Regions from separate parts of the Streptomyces sp. NPDC029139 genome, predicted to be linked through region 1. Evidence: predicted binding sites of a transcription regulator. Region 1 holds the regulator's gene; the other holds the start of a gene.
What was found. The regulator HrcA, encoded in region 1, represses chaperone genes, less so after heat shock. The targets are predictions, from matches to a motif close to TTNGCACTCNGNNNNNCNGAGTGCNAA.
Positions count from the first base shown of each region.

Region 2: a site for HrcA is predicted at 2,917-2,943, ahead of groES (co-chaperone GroES). Genes of this name have one in related genera too.

Region 1 covers NZ_JBVHWN010000005.1:16,567-27,922, reverse strand. Annotated here, with positions in the region: gene ACZ4VW_RS14155 (DUF3097 domain-containing protein) at 95-895, opposite strand; gene ACZ4VW_RS14150 (MBL fold metallo-hydrolase) at 906-1,631, opposite strand; gene hrcA (heat-inducible transcriptional repressor HrcA) at 1,786-2,805, shown strand; gene dnaJ (molecular chaperone DnaJ) at 2,806-3,945, shown strand; gene ACZ4VW_RS14135 (nitronate monooxygenase) at 4,081-5,157, shown strand; gene ACZ4VW_RS14130 (16S rRNA (uracil(1498)-N(3))-methyltransferase) at 5,154-5,897, shown strand; gene ACZ4VW_RS14125 (hypothetical protein) at 6,146-6,541, opposite strand; gene ACZ4VW_RS14120 (ATP-binding protein) at 6,608-8,023, shown strand; gene ACZ4VW_RS14115 (tetratricopeptide repeat protein) at 8,020-9,084, shown strand; gene ACZ4VW_RS14110 (tetratricopeptide repeat protein) at 9,084-10,169, shown strand; gene ACZ4VW_RS14105 (histidine triad nucleotide-binding protein) at 10,291-10,650, shown strand; gene ACZ4VW_RS14100 (ribonuclease Z) at 10,654-11,356, shown strand, end outside.
Region 2 covers NZ_JBVHWN010000001.1:813,667-825,022, reverse strand. Annotated here, with positions in the region: gene ACZ4VW_RS03690 (hypothetical protein) at 1-338, shown strand, start outside; gene ACZ4VW_RS03685 (THUMP-like domain-containing protein) at 280-1,467, opposite strand; gene ACZ4VW_RS03680 (polysaccharide deacetylase family protein) at 1,567-2,538, shown strand; gene ACZ4VW_RS03675 (hypothetical protein) at 2,535-2,885, shown strand; gene groES (co-chaperone GroES) at 3,043-3,351, shown strand; gene groL (chaperonin GroEL) at 3,479-5,107, shown strand; gene ACZ4VW_RS03660 (ester cyclase) at 5,233-5,931, opposite strand; gene ACZ4VW_RS03655 (hydroxyacid dehydrogenase) at 6,080-7,108, opposite strand; gene ACZ4VW_RS03650 (carbohydrate ABC transporter permease) at 7,126-7,977, opposite strand; gene ACZ4VW_RS03645 (carbohydrate ABC transporter permease) at 7,974-8,864, opposite strand; gene ACZ4VW_RS03640 (ABC transporter substrate-binding protein) at 8,869-10,197, opposite strand; gene ACZ4VW_RS03635 (substrate-binding domain-containing protein) at 10,340-11,356, opposite strand, start outside.

The DNA.
Region 1 (11,356 bases):
GCCCCTCGGGCCCCGCGCCGGCGGCCCCTCGGGCGCGGGGCCCTTCGGGCGAGCGGCCCGGGGGCCCGAGGGGCACGGGGCCGCTGCCCCGGCCCTACGGCGCCGTCACGAAGTCGATCAGTTCTTCCACGCGGCCCAGCAGCGCCGGTTCCAGGTCCTTGTAGGAGTGGACCCGCGACAGGATGTGCTGCCAGGCCGCGCCCGTGTTCTCCGGCCAGGAGAGGGCGCGGCAGACGCCCGTCTTCCAGTCCTGGCCGTGCGGGACCGTCGGCCACGCCGGGATGCCCACGGACGACGGTTTCACCGCCTCCCAGACGTCGATGTACGGGTGGCCCACGATCAGCACGTCCGGAGACGTGACCTGCGCCGCGATGCGGGACTCCTTCGAGCCGGGGACCAGGTGGTCGACCAGGATTCCCAGCCGCGCGTCGGCCGCCGGGGCGAAGTCCGCGACGATGGCAGGGAGGTCGTCGATGCCCTCCAGGTACTCCACCACCACGCCCTCGATGCGGAGGTCGTCTCCCCAGACCCGTTCCACCAGCTCGGCGTCGTGGCGGCCCTCCACGTAGATCCGGCCCGCCCGGGCGACCCGGGCCCGGGCGCCTGGCACCGCGATCGAACCGGAGGCCGTGCGGGTCGGGCGCGCGGGGGCGGCCGAGGGGCGGACCAGGGTGACCACCCGGCCCTCCAGCAGGAACCCGCGCGGTTCCAGCGGGAAGACCCGGTGCTTGCCGAAGCGGTCCTCCAGCGTCACCGTGCCCGCCTCGCAGCGGATCACCGCCCCGCAGAAGCCCGTCGAAACCTCCTCGACCACGAGATCGGCCTCCGCCGGGACCTCCGGCACGGGCGCGGAGCGCTTCCAAGGGGGCGTCAGGTCCGGGTTGTAGCTGCGCATTTCCGGGACGTTATGACACTCCGAAGCGGCGTGCCAGTTCTTCCCGCTGCGCGCGGACGAATGTCGCGTCCACGACCGCGCCGTGGCCCGGCACGTACACCGCTGCCTCCCCGCCCAGACCCAGAAGCCGGTCCAGGGCGTCCGGCCAGCGCGCCGGGATCGCGTCGGGGCCCGCCTGCGGCTCGCCCGACTCCTCGACCAGGTCGCCGCAGAACACGATCTCCTCCGTGCCGGCGGGGACGAGGAGCACCAGATCGTGGCCGGTGTGTCCCGGCCCGACGTTCGCGAGCAGCACCTGGCGGCCGCCCAGGTCCAGCGTCCACTCGCCCGACACGGTGTGGTGGGGGGCCACCAGGACGTCGACCGCCTCCGCCGCGGCCGCCGGGTCCACCCCCTGGCGTACCGCGTCCGTGAACAGCTCCTGCCCCTCCCGCCGCAGCAGCTCGTCGACGCCCACCGCGCCGTACACCTCCGCCCCGGCGAACACCGCCGTGCCCAGCACATGATCGAAGTGCGGGTGGCTCAGTGCGATGTGCGTCACTCTTCGCCCGCCGGTCAGCGCCTCGATCTGGGCCCGCAGCTCGGCGCCCTCCAGGATCGTGGAGCCCGTGTCGTAGAGCAGGACCCCCTTCTCGCCCAGCACCAGGCCCACCGTGGCGTCCCAGCCGGGCAGGCGGCGCCGGCCCACCCCGTCCGCGAGCCGCTCCCAGCCGAACTCTTCCCAAGCGACATCCATACCGCGACGCTATCCGCTACGACGCGACCTCCGAAGCGGCCTCCTTGCCAGGAGCGATGCCCGCCGCCGTACACTGGCCGGGGGATTCCTGGCACTCGGGCAGGGCGAGTGCCAAAAGCGGAGCAAACCGATACGACAGCTGGAGGTGTGCGCGATGCTCAGCGAACGCAGACTCGAGGTGCTCCGTGCCATCGTCCAGGACTATGTCGGGACGGAGGAGCCGGTCGGCTCCAAGGCGCTCACGGAGCGTCACAAGCTCGGCGTCTCGCCCGCCACCGTGCGCAACGACATGGCTGTCCTGGAGGACGAGGGCTACATCGCCCAGCCTCACACCAGCGCCGGACGCATCCCGACCGACAAGGGCTACCGCCTCTTCGTCGACCGGCTCGCCGGCGTCAAGCCGCTGTCGACGCCCGAGCGGCGCGCGATCCACAACTTCCTCGACGGCGCGGTCGACCTCGACGACGTCGTCGGCCGTACGGTCCGGCTGCTCGCGCAGCTGACCCGGCAGGTCGCCGTCGTGCAGTACCCGTCGCTGACCCGCTCGACGGTCCGGCACGTGGAGCTGCTCTCGCTCGCGCCCGCCCGCCTGATGCTCGTGCTGATCACGGACACGGGCCGGGTGGAGCAGCGGATGATCGACTGCCCCGCGCCGTTCGGCGAGGCCTCGCTCGCCGACCTGCGGGCCCGGCTCAACAGCCGGGTGGTCGGCCGCCGTTTCGCGGACGTGCCGCAGCTGGTGCAGGATCTTCCGGAGTCGTTCGAGGAGACGGAGGACCGCGGCACGGTGTCGACGGTGCTCGCCACCCTGCTCGAAACGCTGGTGGAGGAGCACGAGGAGCGGCTGATGATCGGCGGCACCGCCAATCTCACCCGCTTCGGCCATGACTTCCCCCTCACGATCAGGCCGGTGCTGGAAGCACTCGAGGAGCAGGTCGTGCTCCTCAAGCTTCTCGGCGAGGCCAAGGACTCGGGCATGACCGTACGGATCGGGCACGAGAACGCCCACGAAGGGCTCACCTCCACGTCCGTCGTCGCGGTCGGCTACGGTTCGGGCGACGAGGCAGTCGCCAAACTCGGCGTGGTCGGACCGACCCGCATGGACTACCCCGGAACGATGGGAGCGGTACGCGCAGTGGCACGTTACGTCGGACAGATCCTGGCGGAGTCGTAAGTGGCCACGGACTACTACGCCGTACTCGGCGTGCGCCGCGACGCGTCCCAGGACGAGATCAAGAAGGCATTCCGTCGGCTCGCGCGCGAGCTGCACCCGGATGTCAATCCCGATCCGAAGACGCAGGAGCGCTTCAAGGAGATCAACGCCGCCTACGAGGTGTTGTCGGACCCGCAGAAGAAGCAGGTCTACGACCTCGGAGGCGACCCGCTGTCCGCGTCCGGCGGTGGCGGCGGAGCCGGTGGCTTCGGCCAGGGCGGCTTCGGAAACTTCTCGGACATCATGGACGCCTTCTTCGGTACGGCGTCGCAGCGCGGGCCGCGCTCGCGCACCCGCCGCGGCCAGGACGCGATGATCCGGCTGGAGATCGACCTCAACGAGGCAGCCTTCGGCACGACCAAGGACATCCAGGTCGACACGGCCGTCGTCTGTACGACCTGTTCGGGCGAGGGCGCCGCACCCGGCACCTCCGCGCAGACCTGTGACATGTGCCGCGGCCGCGGTGAGGTCTCGCAGGTCACCCGGTCCTTCCTGGGCCAGGTCATGACCTCCCGCCCCTGCCCCCAGTGCCAGGGCTTCGGCACCGTCGTCCCCACCCCGTGCCCCGAGTGCGCGGGCGACGGCCGGGTCCGCTCGCGTCGCACGCTGACCGTGAAGATCCCGGCCGGTGTCGACAACGGCACCCGCATCCAGCTGGCCGGCGAGGGCGAGGTCGGCCCCGGCGGCGGCCCGGCCGGTGACCTGTACGTCGAGATCCACGAGGTCCCGCACGAGACCTTCCAGCGGCGCGGCGACGACCTGCACTGCACGGTCACCATCCCGATGACGGCGGGCGCGCTCGGCACGAAGGTGCCGCTGCAGACGCTCGACGGCGTCGAGGAGGTCGACATCCGCCCGGGCACGCAGTCCGGGCAGTCGATCCCGCTGCACGGGCGCGGCATCACGCACCTGCGCGGCGGCGGTCGCGGCGACCTGATCGTGCACGTCGAGGTGACGACGCCGTCGAAGCTCGACGCCGAGCAGGAGCGGCTGCTGCGCGAACTGGCGAAGCTGCGCGGCGAGGAGCGGCCGACGGGCCAGTTCCAGCCCGGGCAGCAGGGGCTGTTCTCGCGCCTGAAGGACGCGTTCAACGGCCGGTAGGCACGACGGTTCGACGGCCGGTCGAAAACGTCACGGAGGAGGGGCGGCGCCCGCGTCATCGCGGGCGGCGCCCCTTTCCCGTACCACCGGAACCACCGATTCGGTCCCCGACCGACGTCATGAAACGATGCCCGCATGTCCACCGCGCTGAACGGTCTCTCCCGGTACCCGATCGTGCAGGCCCCCATGGCGGGTGGCGCGTCCTGCCCGGAACTCGTCGGCGCCGTCTGCGAGGCCGGCGGACTCGGCTTCCTCGCCGGGGGGTACAAGACCGCCGGCGGGCTGTACCAGGAGATCAAGCAGGTGCGCGGGCTGACCGGGCAGCCCTTCGGGGTCAACCTCTTCATGCCCCAGAGCGGCCAGCCCACGGACCCCGCCGCCGTAGAGGTGTACCGGCACCAGCTCGCCGGTGAGGCCACCTGGTACGAGACGCAGCTCGGCTGCCCGGACAGCGGGCGGGACGACGCCTACGACGCCAAGCTCGCGATCCTCCTGGACGACCCGGTCCCCGTCGTCTCCTTCACCTTCGGCTGCCCCGGCCGCGAGACCTTCGACGCGTTCGCCCGCGCCGGTACGTACACGATCGTCACCGTCACCTCGCCCGAGGAGGCCCAGGCCGCCCAGCGGGCCGGCGCCGACGCCGTCTGCGTGCAGGGCGTCGAGGCGGGCGGACATCAGGGCACGCATCGGGACGACCCCGACGCCGCCCTCGCCGGAACCGGGCTCCTGGCGCTCGTCACGCAGGTCAGGGAGGCCGTGCGGCTGCCGATCGTCGCGACCGGCGGGATCATGCGCGGCGCGCAGATCGCCGCCGTCCTCGCCGCAGGGGCCGAGGCCGCGCAGCTCGGCACCGCGTTCCTGGTCTGTCCCGAGTCGGGGGCGCACGCCCTGCACAAGCGGGCCCTGACCGACCCCCTCTTCGTCCGCACCGAGCTCACCCGGGCCTTCTCCGGGCGTCCGGCGCGCGGGCTCGTCAACCGCTTCATGCGCGAGCACGGCCCGTACGCCCCCGCCGCCTACCCGGAGGTCCACCACCTCACCGCGCCCCTGCGCAAGGCCGCGGCCACGGCAGGGGACGCCCAGGGCATGGCCCTGTGGGCCGGTCAGGGGCACCGGCTGGCCCGCGAACTCCCGGCGGGACAACTGATCGAGGTGCTGGCCGCCGAGCTCGACACCGCACTCACCGCGCAGGCCCACAGGAGCGCCTCATGACCGCACCCGTCTTCGTCGTCGAGGCCGTCCCCGGCACCGGCACCTTCCTCCTCGACGGCCCCGAGGGCCGCCACGCCGTCTCCGTGAAGCGGCTGCGGGGAGGTGAGGACCTCGTCCTGACCGACGGCTGCGGTCGGTGGGCGGACTGTACGGTGCTCAGCGCCGAGGGCAAGGACCAGCTGACCGTCCAGGTCTCGGGTACGTACGAGGACCCCGCGCCCGACCCCCGTATCACCGTCGTCCAGGCGCTGCCGAAGGGCGACCGGGGCGAACTCGCCGTCGAGATCATGACGGAGACCGGCGTCGACGCGATCGTGCCGTGGGCCGCGTCCCGCTGCATCACCCAGTGGAAGGGCGACCGCGGCCTGAAGGCCCTGGCCAAATGGCGGGCGACCGCGCGCGAGGCCGGCAAGCAGTCGCGCCGTACCCGGTTCCCCGAGGTCGCCGACGCGATGACGACCAAGCAGGTGGCGGCGCTCCTGGCGGACGCAGACCTCGCCGTCGTCCTGCACGAGGACCGGGACCACCCCAGTGGCGCGCTCGCCGAGGCCGAACTCCCCACCGGGGGCGAGATCGTGCTGGTCGTCGGGCCCGAAGGGGGCGTGTCACCGGAGGAGTTGACGGCCTTCGAGGCGGCGGGCGCGAAGCCGTACCGACTGGGCCACAGTGTGCTCCGCACCTCCACGGCCGGTACGGCGGCCACCGCCCTGCTGCTCGGCCGCACGGGCCGCTGGTCCTAGGCCGTGTCCGGAAAGTAGCGCCGTCTGCCCGCAGGGCAGGGCCCGCGGCGTCCGGTGCGTGCGATCGCAAGGCGGAGGGCCGCCCTCGTACTGGGCGTACTCGGGCGATCCGACAACGCAGCGTGGGGGCCCCTCCCGTGCCCGAAGGGCTACGGGGGAGGGCGTGCCAGGCGTCGCGGGCCAGGCGGGACCTTCCGGACACGGCCCAGCGGCGGGCTGGAGGTGAGCCGCGCTCGGCGACTCGTGCCTCATGAGCCGGCCCCGGGGCCGGGGCGCCCGGCGTCCTCCCGCGGCCCGTCCGCCACGAGCGCGTGGAACAGCGGCCAGCCGTCCTCCTCCCGCACGCCGTTCGTGGTGGGGAGCAGGCCGCGCGCCAGGGCCTCGTCGAGGAAACGGCGTGCCACCCCGGGCTCGTTGAGATTGAGGACGCGGCCGCCCGCGCCGATGATCTCGCCCTCGCCCAGAGGCCAGCCCCCCACCGCCCCGCTCTCGCCGGAGCGGAAGACCAGGCGGAGTTGGGCCTGCGGGGCGTCGGCGCGACGCAGGGAAAGGGTTTCGCGGCAGTCCGGGTGCCGGTGCCGTCGGCCCCAGAGCCAGACGGTGTCGCCCACCACCAGCTTGCGCGGCACGCCCTTTCGTCGCATCCGCCCACCGTAATCTTCCGGGAACCCGGTGGACCAGTGCCCAGGGGTTCTTCATAGGGTGCTCGCATGCCCGACGAGTCTCCCCTGATCCGTAGTCTGCGCGCCGCGGTCGCCGCCGCGCCCGAAGACGTGCCCCTGCGGCTCCACTTCGCCGAACTGCTCCTCGCCGAGGGCCTCGGTGACCAGGCCGTCACCGAGGCGGCCGTCGCGCTCCAGCACGCGCCCGGCGACGCCGCCGCCCGCGCCCTGATGGCGCGGGCGATGGGCCTGCCCGCGGCGCCGAAGGAGACACCCGCCGAAGCGCCCGTCCCGGCCCGGGAAACCCGCGCGGCCGGACCCCAGTCCGGACCCGAGTCCGGACCCGAGTCCGGACCCGAGTCCGGACCCGAGTCCGGACCCGAGTCGGGACCCGAGTCCGGGCTCGCGCCCGAGCGGCCCGCGCCCGAGGAGCCCGTCTCCGGGACCTCCGCCTTCGACTGGGCCGCCGCCGAGCAGGAGGTCGGCGACCTCGTCGGACCCCGTTTCGTCACCGGCGCGGACGGAGAGACCGAGCAGCCCCTCACCTCCGACGGCAGCGGGGACGCCGGCGACGTGTCCGCCTGGGACGTCGACGTCCCCGGTTCCGTACGCCTCGCCGACGTCGGCGGCATGCAGGAGGTCAAGGACCGCCTGGAGGCCGCCTTCCTCGCCCCCATGCGCAACCCCGAACTGCGCAAGCTGTACGGCAAGTCCCTCCGCGGCGGCCTTCTCCTCTACGGTCCGCCCGGCTGCGGCAAGACCTTCATCGCCCGCGCCGTCGCCGGCGAACTCGGCGCGAGCTTCATGTCGATCTCGCTCTCCGACATCCTCGACATGTACATCGGCACGTCCGAGAAGAACGTCCACGACATCTTCGAGACCGCCCGCCGGCTGGCCCCCTGCGTCGTCTTCCTCGACGAGCTGGACGCGCTCGGCGCCAAGCGCTCCCGCACGAACCACGGCGGTCTGCGCAATGTCGTCAACCAGCTCCTCACGGAGCTCGACGGCGTCAACGGCGCGGAGAACGAAGGCGTCTTCGTGCTCGCCGCCACCAACGTCCCCTGGGACGTCGACCTCGCGCTGCGCCGCCCCGGCCGGCTCGACCGGACGCTGCTCGTGCTGCCGCCCGACGCCCCGGCACGCGAGGCGATCCTCCGCTACCACCTGCGCGAGCGCCCCATCGAGTCGGTCGACCTGGGCAAGCTCGTCAAGGCCACCGAGGACTTCTCGGGCGCCGACCTCGCCCACGTCTGCGAGACCGCGGCCGAGTCGGCGCTCCTCGACTCCGCCCGCACCGGCACCGTACGCATGATCAACATGAAGGATCTGCTGGGCGCGGCGAAGCAGATCAAGCCCTCCAGCGAGTCATGGTTCGCCTCCGCCCGCAACGTGGCGATGTTCGCCAACGACGGCGGGACGTACGACGACCTGGTCGTCTACCTGAAGAAGAAGCGCAAGCTGTGAGCGCGACACCCTCGCACCCGCGGGTCGAACAGGCCGACGCGCTGTACGGCATGGAGCGGTACGAGGAGGGCTTGGCCCTGGTCGACCGACGGCTCGCCGAGGCACCCGACGACCATGAGGCGTGGACCACGCGCGCCCGGTGCCTGTGCGGTCTCAAGCGGTACGAGGAGGCGCTCGACGCCGCCGACGAAGCGCTGAAGATCGAACCCGAGCTCGCCGAGGGTTTCTTCATGCGCGGATTCGCCCTGCGCAGGCTGGGCCGGCTGCCCGAGGCCGATCAGGCCCAGCGTGAGGCGATCCGCCTCGCGCCGCACCGCTGGGGGCCGCGCGCCCAGCGCGCCGAGATGCTGATCTTCGTCGGCACGAAGGAAGAGGCGTTCGAGGAGGCCATGGAGGCGGTACGCCTCGGTCCCGACGTGGTCGACACGTGGCACACCATGTACAAGGTCGCCTCGTTCAACGAGCGCTTCGACCTGGTGGAGGAGTCCGTCCAGCAGCTTCTGCGCATCGACCCGACCGACAGCCTCGCCGTCACCCGGGTCACCGAGCGGGAGGCCCGCAAGCCCGGCACGTCCGCCGCCCGGGCCGCCGATCTGTACGCGGGCGGCCTCGCCGCCAGCCCCGGCGCCCCGGCGCTGCGCAGGGACCTCGACAGGGCCGTCTACCGCATGCTGCGCGGCACCCGGTGGCTCGCCCTGCTCTGCCTCGCCGTGGCCGCCGTCACCGCCGACATCTTCGTGACCGGCGGCGAGGACCCGAAGGAGCTGCCGATCCACCTCGGCACCCGGCTCTGGGCCCTGTGCCTGATGGCGGCGGTGTGGGGATTCGGCGCCTGGCGCCGCTATCTGCGGATGCGCACCGGCGCGCAGCTGACCGTACGCGCCCTCGTACAGCGACTGTTCTGGCCCCGGGTGGTCCTCGGGCAGGCCATCCTCGCGACCCTGTGCGCCCTGCTGATCGTGCTCGTGCCGTGGACGGACCGTACGATCCCCCAGATCCTGTTCTGGCTGGGACTCGTGCCCAACCTGCTCAGCATCACGCACGACCGGGACAAGGTGTGATGAACCACCTGGGAGACAACACTCTGGACAGGGCCGACGCGCTCTTCGACGTCGGACGGTACGAACAGGCAGCCGCCCTCGCCGCCCAGCGCCTGGCCACCGACCCGCACGACGTCACCGCGCTGGTCCTCCTGGCCCGCTGTCAGCACCGCCTGGGCCGGGAGCAGGAGGCGTGCGACTCCGTCGAGGCGGCCCTGCTCGCCGAGCCCGACTCGCTGCCCGCCTGGCTGATGCGCACCCACATCCTGCTCGCGCTGAAGAGGTACGAGGAGGCCGAGCGGTCCGCCCGGTACTCCGTCCAGCTCGCCCCGCACTACTGGGGCAGCCATTACGCCCTCGGCACCGTCCTGGACCGGTCCGTCCGCGTCGAGCGCCGGCGTGAGGCGTACGAGGCGGCCCGTACCGCCGTCGCGCTCGCCCCCGAGGAGAGCGACGCGCACTTCCTCGTCGGTCTCACGGCTCAGCGCAACGGCGACCACGGAGTCGCCAAGCAGGCCTACGAGACGGCTCTGCGGCTCGACCCGCAGAGCAGCGAGGCCCACAACAACCTCTCCCTGCTGCATCTGCGCCGCCGCTGGTTCCGGCCGGGGGCGTGGACGAAGGCCGCCGAGGGCTTCGTCGAGTCCGCCGCCCTCGATCTGAACGACCGGCAGGCCCGCTACAACCTGGAGACCATGGCCTGGGGCACGGCCGCGGGCGCCCGTTGGGTGGCTCTTCTCGGCTTCGTCGCGGCAGCCCTCGGCTCGGCTCCGCTGCGTACGGGGGCGTCGGGCGGCGAGGCGCTCGTCCCGTACGTGATCGGCGCGGCCGTCCTCGTCGGAGGCTGGGCCGGCTGGGCGCTGTGGATCACCCGGCGCGTGCCGCCGCGGCTGCGTCGCCCGCTGCTCCTGGTGGCCCGCGGCTGCAGACCGGTCATCGCGATGGCGGTCGCCGTCGGCCTGCTCGGTCTGCACTCGGTGGTGTCCCTCGCGCTGTGGCGGGCGGACGCGGGGGTGGTCGGCGGTCTCGGTACGCCGCTGTTCTGGGCGGTGGTCATCACGTACTGGGTGAGCCGCTCGGCCCTCGGCCGCCGCGCTCCGTCGTAGGGGCACCGCACCGTGCGGGGAGGGCACGGAGCGCCGCGCCCCGCCGCGACCCGCGCCCCGGCCGCGCGTGGCCGATAGCATGCCCGAGTACCTGATCATCGAAGGCGAGGAGGCCCGGGCCATGGCCGGAGAGCCGCAGAGCGACTGCCTGTTCTGCAAGATCGCGGACGGGGAGGTTCCGGCGACGATCGTGCGCGAGACGGAGACGACCGTCGCCTTCCGGGACATCAACCCCCAGGCGCCCACGCACGTGCTCGTCATCCCGCGCGTCCACTACCCCGACGCCGCGAGCCTCGCCACGGCCGCGCCGACCATCGCCGCCGACGTGCTGCGCGAGGCCGGCGAGATCGCCGCGCAGGAGAAGGTCGAGGGCAGCGGTTTCCGGATCGTCTTCAACACCGGGGCCGGCGCCGGCCAGACCGTCTTCCACGCCCACGCGCACGTCCTCGGCGGCCGCGGTCTCAACTGGCCGCCGGGATAAGACGTGTCCGTACGAGAACTCGTCGTGCTCGGGACCGCCAGCCAGGTCCCGACACGGCACCGCAACCACAACGGCTATCTGCTGCGCTGGGACGGCCAGGGCATCCTCTTCGACCCCGGCGAGGGCACCCAGCGCCAGATGCTGCGGGCCGGGGTCGCCGCCCACGACATCGACCGGATCTGCGTCACGCACTTCCACGGGGACCACTCCCTGGGCCTGGCGGGCGTGATCCAGCGGATCAATCTCGACCAGGTCCCGCACCCCGTCACCGCGTACTACCCGGCCAGTGGACAGCGCTTCTTCGAGCGGCTGCGGTACGCGACGGCCTACCGCGAGACGGTGAAGCTGAGGGAGACGCCGGTGGCCGCCGACGGCCCGCTCGCCGTCACGGACGCGTACACCCTCGACGCGTGCAAGCTCTCGCATCCGGTGGAGTCGTACGGCTACCGGCTCACCGAACCCGACGGGCGCCGCATCCTGCCCGAACGGCTCGCCGCGCACGGCATCACGGGCCCGGACGTCGGCCGGATCCAGCGCGAGGGCGTCCTGGACGGTGTGACGCTGGAGGAGGTCAGCGAGGTCCGGCGCGGACAGCGGTTCGCCTTCGTCATGGACACCCGGCTCTGCGACGGGGTGTACGCGCTCGCCGAGGGCGCCGACATGCTGGTCATCGAGTCGACCTTCCTCGACGAGGACGTCAGACTCG
Region 2 (11,356 bases), on a different contig from region 1:
CCGCCTGGCTGGTGCTCTCCTTCGTGCTCTGCGCGGTGGGGCTGTGGGTCTCTCTGGCGGCGCCCGCCGAGCTCGTCGGGCCGGGACTCGGCGGGTACGGAACGGTCGCCTACCTCATGGGCGCCGCCCTCGGACTGTGGATCCCCGGTCTGGCCGGGCTGGTGAAGGCGATCCGCCATTACCGCTTCGCGGTCCGGATCGTCACCCCGCCGGAGGGCTCGCGGGGTCACTCGTCGGACGAGGCGCGGGGTGATGTTCCGGACGAGGCGCCGGGTGATGCTACGGACGAGGCGCCGGACGGCCGATCAGCATCGTCGGGGCGCCCGCGACCCGAGTGAGGAAGACCGTGGCGGAGTTCTTGCCCTTCGGCTTGATCCTGCGGCGGAGCTCCTCCGGTTCGACCGCCGAGCCGCGCTTCTTCACCGTCAGCGTGCCGACCTCCCGCTCGCGCAGCAGGGCCTTCAGCCTCTTCAGGTTGAAGGGGATCTCGTCGGTGATCTCGTAGGCGGTGGCGTAGGGGGTCGGCGTGAGCTCGTCCGCCGTGACGTACGCGATCGTCTCGTCGATCAGGCCGCCGTCCAGCTCCTGGGCGACCTCGGCGACCAAGTGGGCGCGGATGACGGCGCCGTCCGGTTCGTAGAGGTAGCGGCCGAGCGGGCGGGGCGCCGGGTCGGGCAGGCCACGGCCGGTCAGGCTCGTGCCGGCGGGCAGGAGCGTCGCGCGCCGGGCGCCGGGCTCGGTGCCGAACCACAGCACGGCCTCCTTGACGTCTCCGCCGTCCGAGATCCACTCGGCCTCGGCGTCCTCCGGGACCGCCTCGTGCGGGACGCCGGGGGCGATCTTGAGGGCCGCGTGCGGGGCCTTGCGGGCGGCCTCGACCGCCCAGGAGAGCGGCGGGGAGTACGCCTCGGGGTCGAAGATCCGCCCGCGCCCTCCGCGTCGCGCGGGGTCGACGAAGACCGCGTCGTACGGGGAGGTGTCGATCTCGGTCACGTCCGCGCGGCGGACCTCGATCAGGTCGGCGAGGCCCAGCGCCTCGGCGTTCGCGCGGGCGGCCTCGACCGTCGCCGGGTCGCGGTCGACGGCCAGGACGGAGATCCCGGCACGGGCGAACGCGATCGCGTCCCCGCCGATCCCACCGCACAGGTCGGCGACGCTCCGCACCCCGAGGTCCCTCATCCGTTCGGCCCGGTAGGCGCCGACCGAGGCCCGGGTCGACTGCTCGACGCCGTTCGGCGTGAAGTACATCCGGTACGCGTCCTCGGCGCCGAACTTGGCGACCGCGCGCTGCCGCAGCCGGGCCTGGCCGAGGGCCGCTGTGACCAGTTCGGCGGGGTGCTCGCGGCGCAGCCGGGAGGCGACGGCCAGTTCCTGGGCGGGGTCGTAGTCGCGCAGGGCGGCGAGGAGCGTCTGGCCCTCGGGGGTGAGCAGGGCGGAGAAGGCGGCGAGGTCGGTCACCCGTCCCATTGTGGGCCCTGGTTCCGTGTGGGCCGGCCGGGGGACGTGGTGCGCGGCGCGGCGGTGTCGGGGCGGCGGGAGGCGGTGCCGCTGACAGGATGCGACGCCATGCAGCTAGTACGACAAAAAGAAGAAAAGCGCTCCATTCGGGCTCTCCGCGTCCTTCCGCTGCGCCGGTCGGTCGGTGCGGTGCTGCTCGTCGCCGCCCTCGCGACCGCCTGTGCGGAACCGCCCGGCGACCCGGGGCCCGTCGGGGCCGAGGGCGGTGCCGGCTCGCAGGTGAAGCCCGCTCCCGGGCAGCCCCGGGAGCAGGCACAAGAGGCGTCCGGCGCCCTCAAGGCGTACGTGGAGAAGGTCCGCGAGCAACGTGCCGCCCGCGCGCTCGCCGCCAAGAAGTGGGGCCTGGACCGGCCGCCGCTGGAGGCCCCGGCCCCGCCGGCCGTGAAGCCGGAGATCACCACCCGGAAGGGGTTCGAGACCGATGGCGAGGGCCTGCCGCCGGTCTTCACCACCGTGCCGACCAAGGAGAAGGTCGTCTTCCTCACGATCGACGACGGCGCGGAGAAGGACCCCGAGCTGCTGCGGATGATGAGCGAGCTGCGCATCCCGTACAGCGCCTTCCTCAGCGACTACCTCGTCAAGGAGGACTACGGCTACTTCCGGAAGATGCAGGACGCGGGCGTCTCCCTGCACAACCACACCCTCAACCACCGCTACATGCCGGGGCTCTCGTACGCCGCGCAGAAGCGGGAGATCTGCGGGATGCAGGACGTCATCCAGAAGCGGTACGGGAAGCGGCCGCCGCTCTTCCGCCCGCCCTACGGCAACTACAACGAGGACACGCTGCGCGCGGCCAAGGCGTGCGGGGTCAAGGCGGTGCCGCTCTGGGCCTCCGAGGCGTTCCCCGACCGGATGGAGTGGCGCGAGTGGGACCGGGACCTGCACCCCGGTGACATCGTGCTCACGCACTTCCGGGGCAAGGGCGACTGGAAGGGCTCCATGGCGGACATGGTCCGGCGGGTGATGAAGACGATCACGGCCAAGGGGTACGCGGTCGCGAAGCTCGAGGACTACGTGTGATCCGGGCGCGCCGGCTGGTGTCCGGCCTCGCGCTCGCCGGCGCGCTCCTGGGGGCGACGGGTTGCGCGTCGTCGGTGGATCCGATCGAACGGCTGGGGCGAAAGGCGGCGGGAGGGCTGCGGGACCTGGGGGACCCGCGCGAGGCGCGGGAGGCGCGCGAGGCGCGGGAGGCGCGGGAGGTGCGGGAACGACGGGACCCGCGCGAGGCGCGGGAACGACGGGAGGTCCGGGAGGCGCGGGAGGCGCGCGATCGGGAGCTCGAACCCGTCCGGAACGAACCGGTCCGCGCCGCCGTTCTCGTACCGGCGGCGTGGCGCCACATCGCACTGAATTGGCACTCCGCTTGACCGAGTGCTAATCGCGGTCATAGTCTCAGGTCTGGCACTCCCCACTGGAGAGTGCCAACACAGCGACGGGCAGGTCCGGCACCCGCGACGACGGATCCACCTGGTCGCCACCTCAGACAGTTAACCCCGTGAGATCTCCGAAGGGGGAGGTCGGATCGTGACGACCGCCAGCTCCAAGGTTGCCATCAAGCCGCTCGAGGACCGCATTGTGGTCCAGCCGCTCGACGCCGAGCAGACCACGGCCTCTGGCCTGGTCATCCCGGACACTGCGAAGGAGAAGCCCCAGGAGGGCGTCGTCCTCGCGGTGGGCCCGGGTCGCTTCGAGAACGGCGAGCGCCTGCCGCTCGACGTGAAGACCGGCGACATCGTGCTCTACAGCAAGTACGGCGGCACCGAGGTGAAGTACAGCGGCGAGGAGTACCTCGTCCTCTCGGCTCGCGACGTGCTCGCGATCGTCGAGAAGTAATTCACCGAAGTACTGAGAAGTACTGAAGCGATGCTTTGAGCTGCGCCCCTGACCCCGCACCGGGCGTCCGGGGCGCAGTTCGTTTCACCAGTTTCACCACGAAATCCGAGAGGGCTGAATCGCTCCCATGGCGAAGATCCTGAAGTTCGACGAGGACGCCCGTCGCGCCCTTGAGCGCGGCGTCAACAAGCTTGCCGACACGGTCAAGGTGACGATCGGCCCCAAGGGCCGCAACGTCGTCATCGACAAGAAGTTCGGCGCCCCCACCATCACCAACGACGGTGTCACGATCGCCCGCGAGGTCGAGATCGACGACCCGTACGAGAACCTCGGCGCCCAGCTCGTGAAGGAGGTGGCGACCAAGACCAACGACATCGCGGGTGACGGCACCACCACCGCCACCGTGCTCGCCCAGGCGCTCGTCCGCGAGGGTCTGCGCAACGTCGCCGCCGGCGCCTCCCCGGCCGCCCTGAAGAAGGGCATCGACGCCGCGGTCAAGGCCGTGTCCGAGGAGCTCCTCGCGACCGCCCGTCCGATCGACGACAAGTCCGACATCGCCGCCGTGGCCGCGCTCTCCGCGCAGGACCAGCAGGTCGGCGAGCTCATCGCCGAGGCGATGGACAAGGTCGGCAAGGACGGTGTCATCACCGTCGAGGAGTCCAACACCTTCGGCCTGGAGCTCGACTTCACCGAGGGCATGGCCTTCGACAAGGGCTACCTGTCCCCGTACATGGTCACCGACCAGGAGCGTATGGAGGCCGTCCTCGACGACCCGTACATCCTGATCCACCAGGGCAAGATCTCCTCGATCCAGGACATGCTGCCGCTGCTGGAGAAGGTCATCCAGGCCGGCTCCTCCAAGCCGCTCCTGATCATCGCCGAGGACGTCGAGGGCGAGGCCCTGTCGACCCTGGTCGTGAACAAGATCCGCGGCACGTTCAACGCCGTGGCCGTCAAGGCCCCCGGCTTCGGCGACCGCCGCAAGGCGATGCTCGGCGACATGGCCACCCTCACCGGTGCCACCGTCATCGCCGAGGAGGTCGGCCTCAAGCTCGACCAGGCCGGTCTGGACGTGCTGGGCAGCGCCCGCCGCGTGACCGTCACCAAGGACGACACCACCATCGTCGACGGTGGCGGCAACTCCGAGGACGTGCAGGGCCGCGTCAACCAGATCAAGGCCGAGATCGAGTCCACCGACTCCGACTGGGACCGCGAGAAGCTCCAGGAGCGCCTCGCGAAGCTGGCCGGCGGCGTGTGCGTGATCAAGGTCGGCGCCGCCACCGAGGTGGAGCTGAAGGAGAAGAAGCACCGTCTGGAGGACGCCATCTCCGCGACCCGCGCCGCGGTCGAGGAGGGCATCGTCTCCGGTGGTGGCTCCGCTCTGGTCCACGCCGTCAAGGTCCTCGAGGGCAACCTCGGCAAGACCGGCGACGAGGCCACGGGTGTCGCCGTCGTCCGCCGCGCCGCCGTCGAGCCGCTGCGCTGGATCGCCGAGAACGCCGGCCTCGAGGGCTACGTCATCACCTCCAAGGTGGCGGAGCTCGAGAAGGGCCAGGGCTTCAACGCCGCGACCGGCGAGTACGGCGACCTGGTCAAGGCCGGCGTCATCGACCCGGTGAAGGTGACGCGCTCCGCGCTGGAGAACGCCGCCTCGATCGCCTCCCTCCTCCTCACCACCGAGACCCTCGTGGTGGAGAAGAAGGAAGAGGAGCCGGCGGACGCGGGCCACGGCCACGGTCACGGCCACTCCCACTGAGGCACCTCTGATCGATCACCGAGGCCCGGTGTCCCCGTCGCGGGGACACCGGGCCTCGGTGTCGTTCGTACCGGATCCCTCGGATCTCTCTCCGGGCGTTCTCCCGGGTGCTCGCTCCGGAAGTCCTACACCTCCACGGCGCCGAGCTGCCCCATGAGCCCGAGCAGGTCGTACTGCCACCACCCCTCGGCGATCTTGCCGTCCTGGCGGAACTGGTGGATGGTCGTGCCGGTCATGGAGACCCTCATACCGGTGGGCTGGAGCCCCATGAAATCGCCGGTGTGCGTGCCCACCCAGGTCCAGCGGGTGCACACGCGGTCGCCCTCGGCGATCTGGTCGTTGACGGTGAAGTCGAAGTCGAAACCACCCCGCCACATCTCCATCTGGCGGCGGACCGCGTCCATGCCGATCGGGTCCTGCTCATTGGTCGGATCGTGGTCGTGATAGCCCTCCACGAGGACCTCGTCGAGCGGCGGGAGCTCGCCCTCGGAGGCGAGCAGCTCGAAGAACCGGCGGGAGGTGCTCTTGTAGAGCTGCATGTCCCGGACGATGTCCAGGTCGGTGAAGGTCGGCATCTCGTCACACAGCGCGACCATCTCGCGGAAGATGCGGTCCGTCTCGGGAAGCTGCGAGTTCGTCATCGCCACCTCGTACGACGGGAACTCGACGATCTCCACGAGATGGTCCGAGTCGGAGCGATCCTTGCCGATGACGCTGTGGGTGGCCGTCCGCTTGCCCTGGGTCTGCTCGACCCACTTGTCCATGAGCCGGTTCAGATCGTCGAACCGACTGGTCTTGCAATCGATTATCTGTACGAATGTCATGGCGCCTCCCGGACCGGGTGGGACCCTTCCAGTTTAGAACCAGGGCCTGCGGGCGCCCTGGCGGCATGAGGGGCACGCAGCAGGCGCGGGGGACGCGGCCGGTGGCGGTCGGCGGAGACGCGGGGGCGTCGTGACCGGCGACCACGCCCTACGCCGACCGCGTCAGATCCGACGGCCGTACCGGGTCGGCGAACGGCTCCCCCCGCCCGTACCGCGCCACCTCCTCCAGCGCGTGGTCCGCCATGCGGTGGAGTTCGTTGCCCAGGGAGCCCGCCACGTGCGGGGTGAGAAGGACGTTGGACAGGGTCCACAGCGGTGAGTCCGGGGGCGGGAGCTCCGGGTCCGTGACGTCCAGGACCGCGTGGAGGCGGCCCGATGTGAGGTGGGGGAGGAGCGCGGTCTCGTCGATCAGGGAGCCGCGCGCCGTGTTGACCAGCGTGGCGCCGTCAGGCATCAGGGCCAGCTGGCGCTCGCCGATCATCCGGTGCGTGGAGGGCAGTTGAGGGGCGTGCACCGAGACGATCGTGCTCCGGGCGCACAACTCGTCGAGGCCCACCGGCTCCACCCCGAGGGCGCGGGCCTCGGGGACCGTCACGTACGGGTCGTAGAGCAGCACCTCGAAGTCGAAGGGCCGGAGCAGCTCGATGACCCGGCGGCCGATCCGGGAGGCGCCGATCAGGCCCACCGTCCGCCGGTAGTTGCCCCAGGCCGCCGACTCGGCCGTCCACGTGCCGTCGGCGCGGGTCTCCCCGTACCGCAGGGCCGCGTGCAGCACCTGCTTCCCCGCGAAGAGGATCGCGGCGAGGGTGTACTCGGCGACGGGCAGCGCGTTGGCCGCCGCGGCCGAGGTGACGGTGAGGCCCCGGTCCCAGCAGGCTTCCGTCACATGGTGCTTGACCGAGCCGGCCGCGTGGACGACGGCCCGCAGGCGCGGGGCGCGGTCCAGGACGTCGGCGGTCAGGGGCGGCGCGCCCCAGCAGGTGAGCAGGATCTCCGCCTCGGCGAGAGCGGCGGCGACCTCTGGCGTGGGTGTCGTCAGGTCGTGGGCGACGAGGGCCGGGTCGGTACGGGTGAGGGCGGCGAGGCGGGCGCGGTGGGCGTCCGTCAGAAGCCGCTCGGCGATGCCGCGGCCCATGGAGAGCAGGAGCGCGGGGCGATGGTCGGTGGCGGGGTGCATCGTGGGACCCGGGCTCCTCACTTGACGCTGCCGGCGGTCAGACCGGCCTTCCAGTGGCGCTGCAGGGAGACGAAGGCGACGACGAGGGGGACGACGGCCAGCAGGGACCCGGTGACGACGAGGGGGTAGTAGTCGGGTTCCGCGTGGGCGTTGCTGTTCCATGCGTACAGCCCGAGGCTCAGCGGGAAGAGCTTCTGGTCCGAGAGCATCACCAGGGGGAGGAAGAAGTTGTTCCAGATGGCGGTGAACTGGAAGAGGAAGACGGTCACGAAGCCCGGCATGATCATGCGCAGACCGATCGACCAGAAGGTGCGGAGCTCGCCCGCGCCGTCGATACGCGCGGCCTCCAGGGCCTCGTCGGGGATGTAGCCGGAGCTGAAGACCCGCGAGAGGTAGACCCCGAAGGGGTTGACCAGCACGGGGATCAGCACGGCCCAGTAGGTGTTGACGATGCCCACCTCGCTGGCGAGGAGGTACATGGGCAGGGCGAGCGCCGTGGTGGGTACGAGCACGCCCAGGAGCACGAGGCCGAAGAGCTTCTCCTTGCCGCGGAACTGGTACTTGTCGAAGGCGTAGCCCGCCGCGACGCTGATCAGCGAGCAGGCGAGGGCGCCCACTCCCGCGTACAGCAGGCTGTTGACGTACCAGTGGACGTAGATGCCGTCGTTGTACTCGGCGAGGCGGCTCAGGTTGCCGCCGAGGTCGAAGCCCTCGAAGGAGAAGGCGTTGCCGGCGAGCAGCCCGCCCGCGTCCTTGGTGGCCGCGGTCACCAGCCAGACGAGCGGGAAGAGCATGTAGACGACGGCGAGGACGAGCGCTCCGTTCACGGCGGACTTGGAGAGCCAGGCGCTCTGGGGCCGGTGGGTCATGCTGTCTTTCCCTTCCGACGGCCGGTCAGGCGGGTCACGCCGAAGGACAGCAACGCGGCGGTCAGGGCGAGGAGGACGGAGGCCGCGGCCGCGAGCCCGTAGTCGTTGCGGTCGAAGGCCGCGGTGTACGCGTACATGTTCGGCGTCCAGGTCGAGGTGACGGCGGAGCCCGTTCCCTTGTTGAGGATCAGCGGCTCTGTGAACAGCTGCAGCGAGCCGATGACGGTGAAGAGCCCGACCATCACGAGCGAGGCGCGGATCAGCGGGATCTTGATGCTGAAGGCGATTCGCCAGGAGCCGGCGCCGTCGACGGTGGCCGCCTCCAGGACGGAGCGGTCGATCGCCTGCAGCGCGGCGTAGAAGATCACCATGTTGTAGCCGAGCCACTCCCACAGCGCGATGTTGACCACGGAGGGCAGGGCGCCCTCGGGTGAGAAGAAGTCGAAGCCGATGCCGCCGGCCTCCATGGCCTCGACGACCGGGCTGAGCTGGGGTGTGTAGAGGTAGACCCAGATCAGCGCGGCGATGATGCCGGGGACGGCGTGCGGGAGGAAGAGCGCGAGCTGGAAGAAGCGGCGGGCGCGGGCGAGCGCCGAGTCGAGCAGCAGGGCGAGGCCGAGGGCCCCGGCGAGCAGCAGCGGAATGTAGAACAGGCAGTATCCGAGCAGTACGCCGAAGCCCTCGCGGAAGGCCCGGTCACCCAGCGCCGCGGTGTAGTTGTCGAGTCCGGTGAAGACGGTCTCGGTGCCTCCGAAGCCCAGCCCGGACTGCTTCTCGGTGAACAGGCTGAGCCAGACCGCGTATCCGATCGGCACGACCATCACCGCGAGGAACAGGGCGAAGAACGGGGTCAGCAGGAACGCTGCGGCACGGGTGCGGGCGTTCATTCGGTCAGCCCTCGACCTTCAGACCGCGCTTGGACAGCTCGGTGACGGTGGCCTGGTGACCGGTCCTGATCGCGTCGGCGATCGTCGGGCCGCCCTGGGAGATCTTGCCGAACTGGTCCTTGATGGTCGTGTTGGTGGTGCCGGTGGTCGGTCCCCAGGCCCAGTTCTCGTTGATGGAGGAACCGGCCTGCTCGAAGAGGGCGTAGATGTCCTGGCCGCCGTAGAAGCTCGCGTCGAACGCCGCCTTGGCGACGGGGCGCAGTGCGCTCGCGGCGGGGAAGGCGCTGGAGGTGCCGGAGGCGATACGGGCCTTGACGCCGGCCTCGGTGGTGGCCATCCATTCGGCGAACTCGACGGCCGCCGCCTTCTTCTCGCTGTCCTTCGTCACGGCGAAGGAGGTTCCGCCGAGCATGCCGCTCGCGGGCTTTCCGTCCCAGGTCGGGATGGGCGCCACGGCCCACTTGCCGCTCTGTTCGGGCAGGGTGCCCTTGAGGACGCCGGCGCCCCAGGACGCGCCGAGGTAGCCGATGGTCGTGCCGTTCTTGAGCGAGCCGGTCCACTCGGGGCTGAACGAGGCGTTCTTGTGGACGAGGCCGGCGTCGAGAAGACCCTGCCAGTAGGCGGCGACCTTGGTGGTGGCCGCGTCCGTGGTGTTGATCTTCCAGGTGTCGTTCTCCGCCTTGAACCACTGGGCGCCGGCCTGCCAGGCCATCGCCTCGAAGGTGGTCGGGTCGTCGGGGAAGAACGTGCCGATCCGGACCTTGGCGTCGGCCTTCTTCACCTTCTCCGCCGCGGTCTTGAAGGCGTCCCAGGTCCGGGGGACCTCGATGTTGTGCTTCTCGAACAGGTCCTTGCGGTAGTAGAAGACCTGCGGCGCGGCGTCGAAGGGGACGGCCCAGGTCTTGCCGCCGAGGGTGGTCAGACCGACGGACTGCGGCAGCAGCTTGCCCCGGTCCGCCTCGGTGAACTCGTCACCGATGTCCTGCAGGGCGCCGGAGCTGACGAACTCGGGGAGGGAGGGGTACTCGATGGACACGAGGTCCGGGGCGTTCCCCGCCTTCACGGCGTTGGAGATCTTGGCGTAGCCGCCGGCGGTGCCGGAGGGGATCTCCTCGAACTTCACCTGGATGTTCGAGTGGGAGGCGTTGAACGCGTCCACCACGTCCTTGGAGCCCTTGGCCCAGCCCCAGAAGGTGATGGTCACGGGCTTGCCGTCGGTCCCCTTCGAACCGGCGGACGTGTCGTCACCGCCGCCGCCACAGGCCGTGAGGACGGCGAGGGCGGTGGCGGTGCCGGCTATGACACGGGATGCTCTGCTCCAACTGCGGGTCACGGCACAACTCCTGAGGACGGCGGCAAGGGGTGATGGGCCGTGATCCTGTGACCGTTCATGACCGAAGTCAAGAGCGAAAGATTGATTGATCGAAAAAAGATCGGATCGATCAGGAGGTGCGAGCCCCTTGGCGGGTGAGCCCTCAGGCCGAGCGAGGTCCCAGGGGAGCCCCGCAGGAGGACCGCACCCGCAACCGAGGCAACAGGCTCAGATGGCGCCGCGACGCCTCCTCGTCCGGGGCCTCCGTCAGCCGCTCGATCAGCAACTCCGTGGCGTGGCGCCCCACCTGGCGCTTGGGCGGGGCGACCGCCGTGAGGGGGGTGTCGGCGAGCGCGGCGACCTCGTCGTCGTACGCGATCAGGGCCAGGTCCTCCGGCACCTTCGCGCCCAGGTCCGCCAGGCGCTGGACGATCTCGATCGCGTCCACGTCGTTGTGGACCAGGGCCGCGCTCACCCGGCCGGAGGTCACCGCCTCGTGCAGAGCCCGTACCGCCCGCTCGAAACCCTCCGGATCCTGGTCGGCCGGTACGGATTCGATCACCGGGCCGGGCGCCTCCAAGCCCAGGGTGTTCAGCGCCTCGGCGTACCCGGCGCGCACCGCGAGAGCCGTCGGGCTGTCGCCGCGGGCCACGAGCAGCGGGGTGCCGTGTCCCAGCTCCAGCAGATGGCGCAGGGCGAGCAGGACGCCGTGGCCGTGGTCGGACACCACCCGGTCCAGAGCGTCGAGGGGCGTACCGGGGTCGGCCCGGCGCTCCAGGAGAACCGCGGGCACGGACAGCTCGGCCAGCCAGTCCCCGTACCCGAGCCGGTCCTCCGGGCCTCGCCAGCCGGGGGCGACGAGCACGCCCTCGGCGCCCGCCGCGAGCAGGCCCTCGGTGCGCGCGCGGTCCTCCTCCGGGCGGTAGTCCGAGATCCGCAGCACGAGCCGGGCCCCCGCACGTGCCGCGGCCTCGTGCGCGCCCCGGATGACCTCGGCGAAGTAGTACGTGGCGGAGGGCGCGAGCAGTCCGAGCACGAGCCCCTCGCCGGAGCGCCGGGCGCCCGGGTCGCCCCGGCGCTCCGGCCGGTCCGTCCGATCGGTCCCGTCGGAGCTCTCGGACCGCGCCGGCCAGGAGACCTGGCCGTGCACGCGGTCGAGCAGACCCCTGGCCGCCAGCGC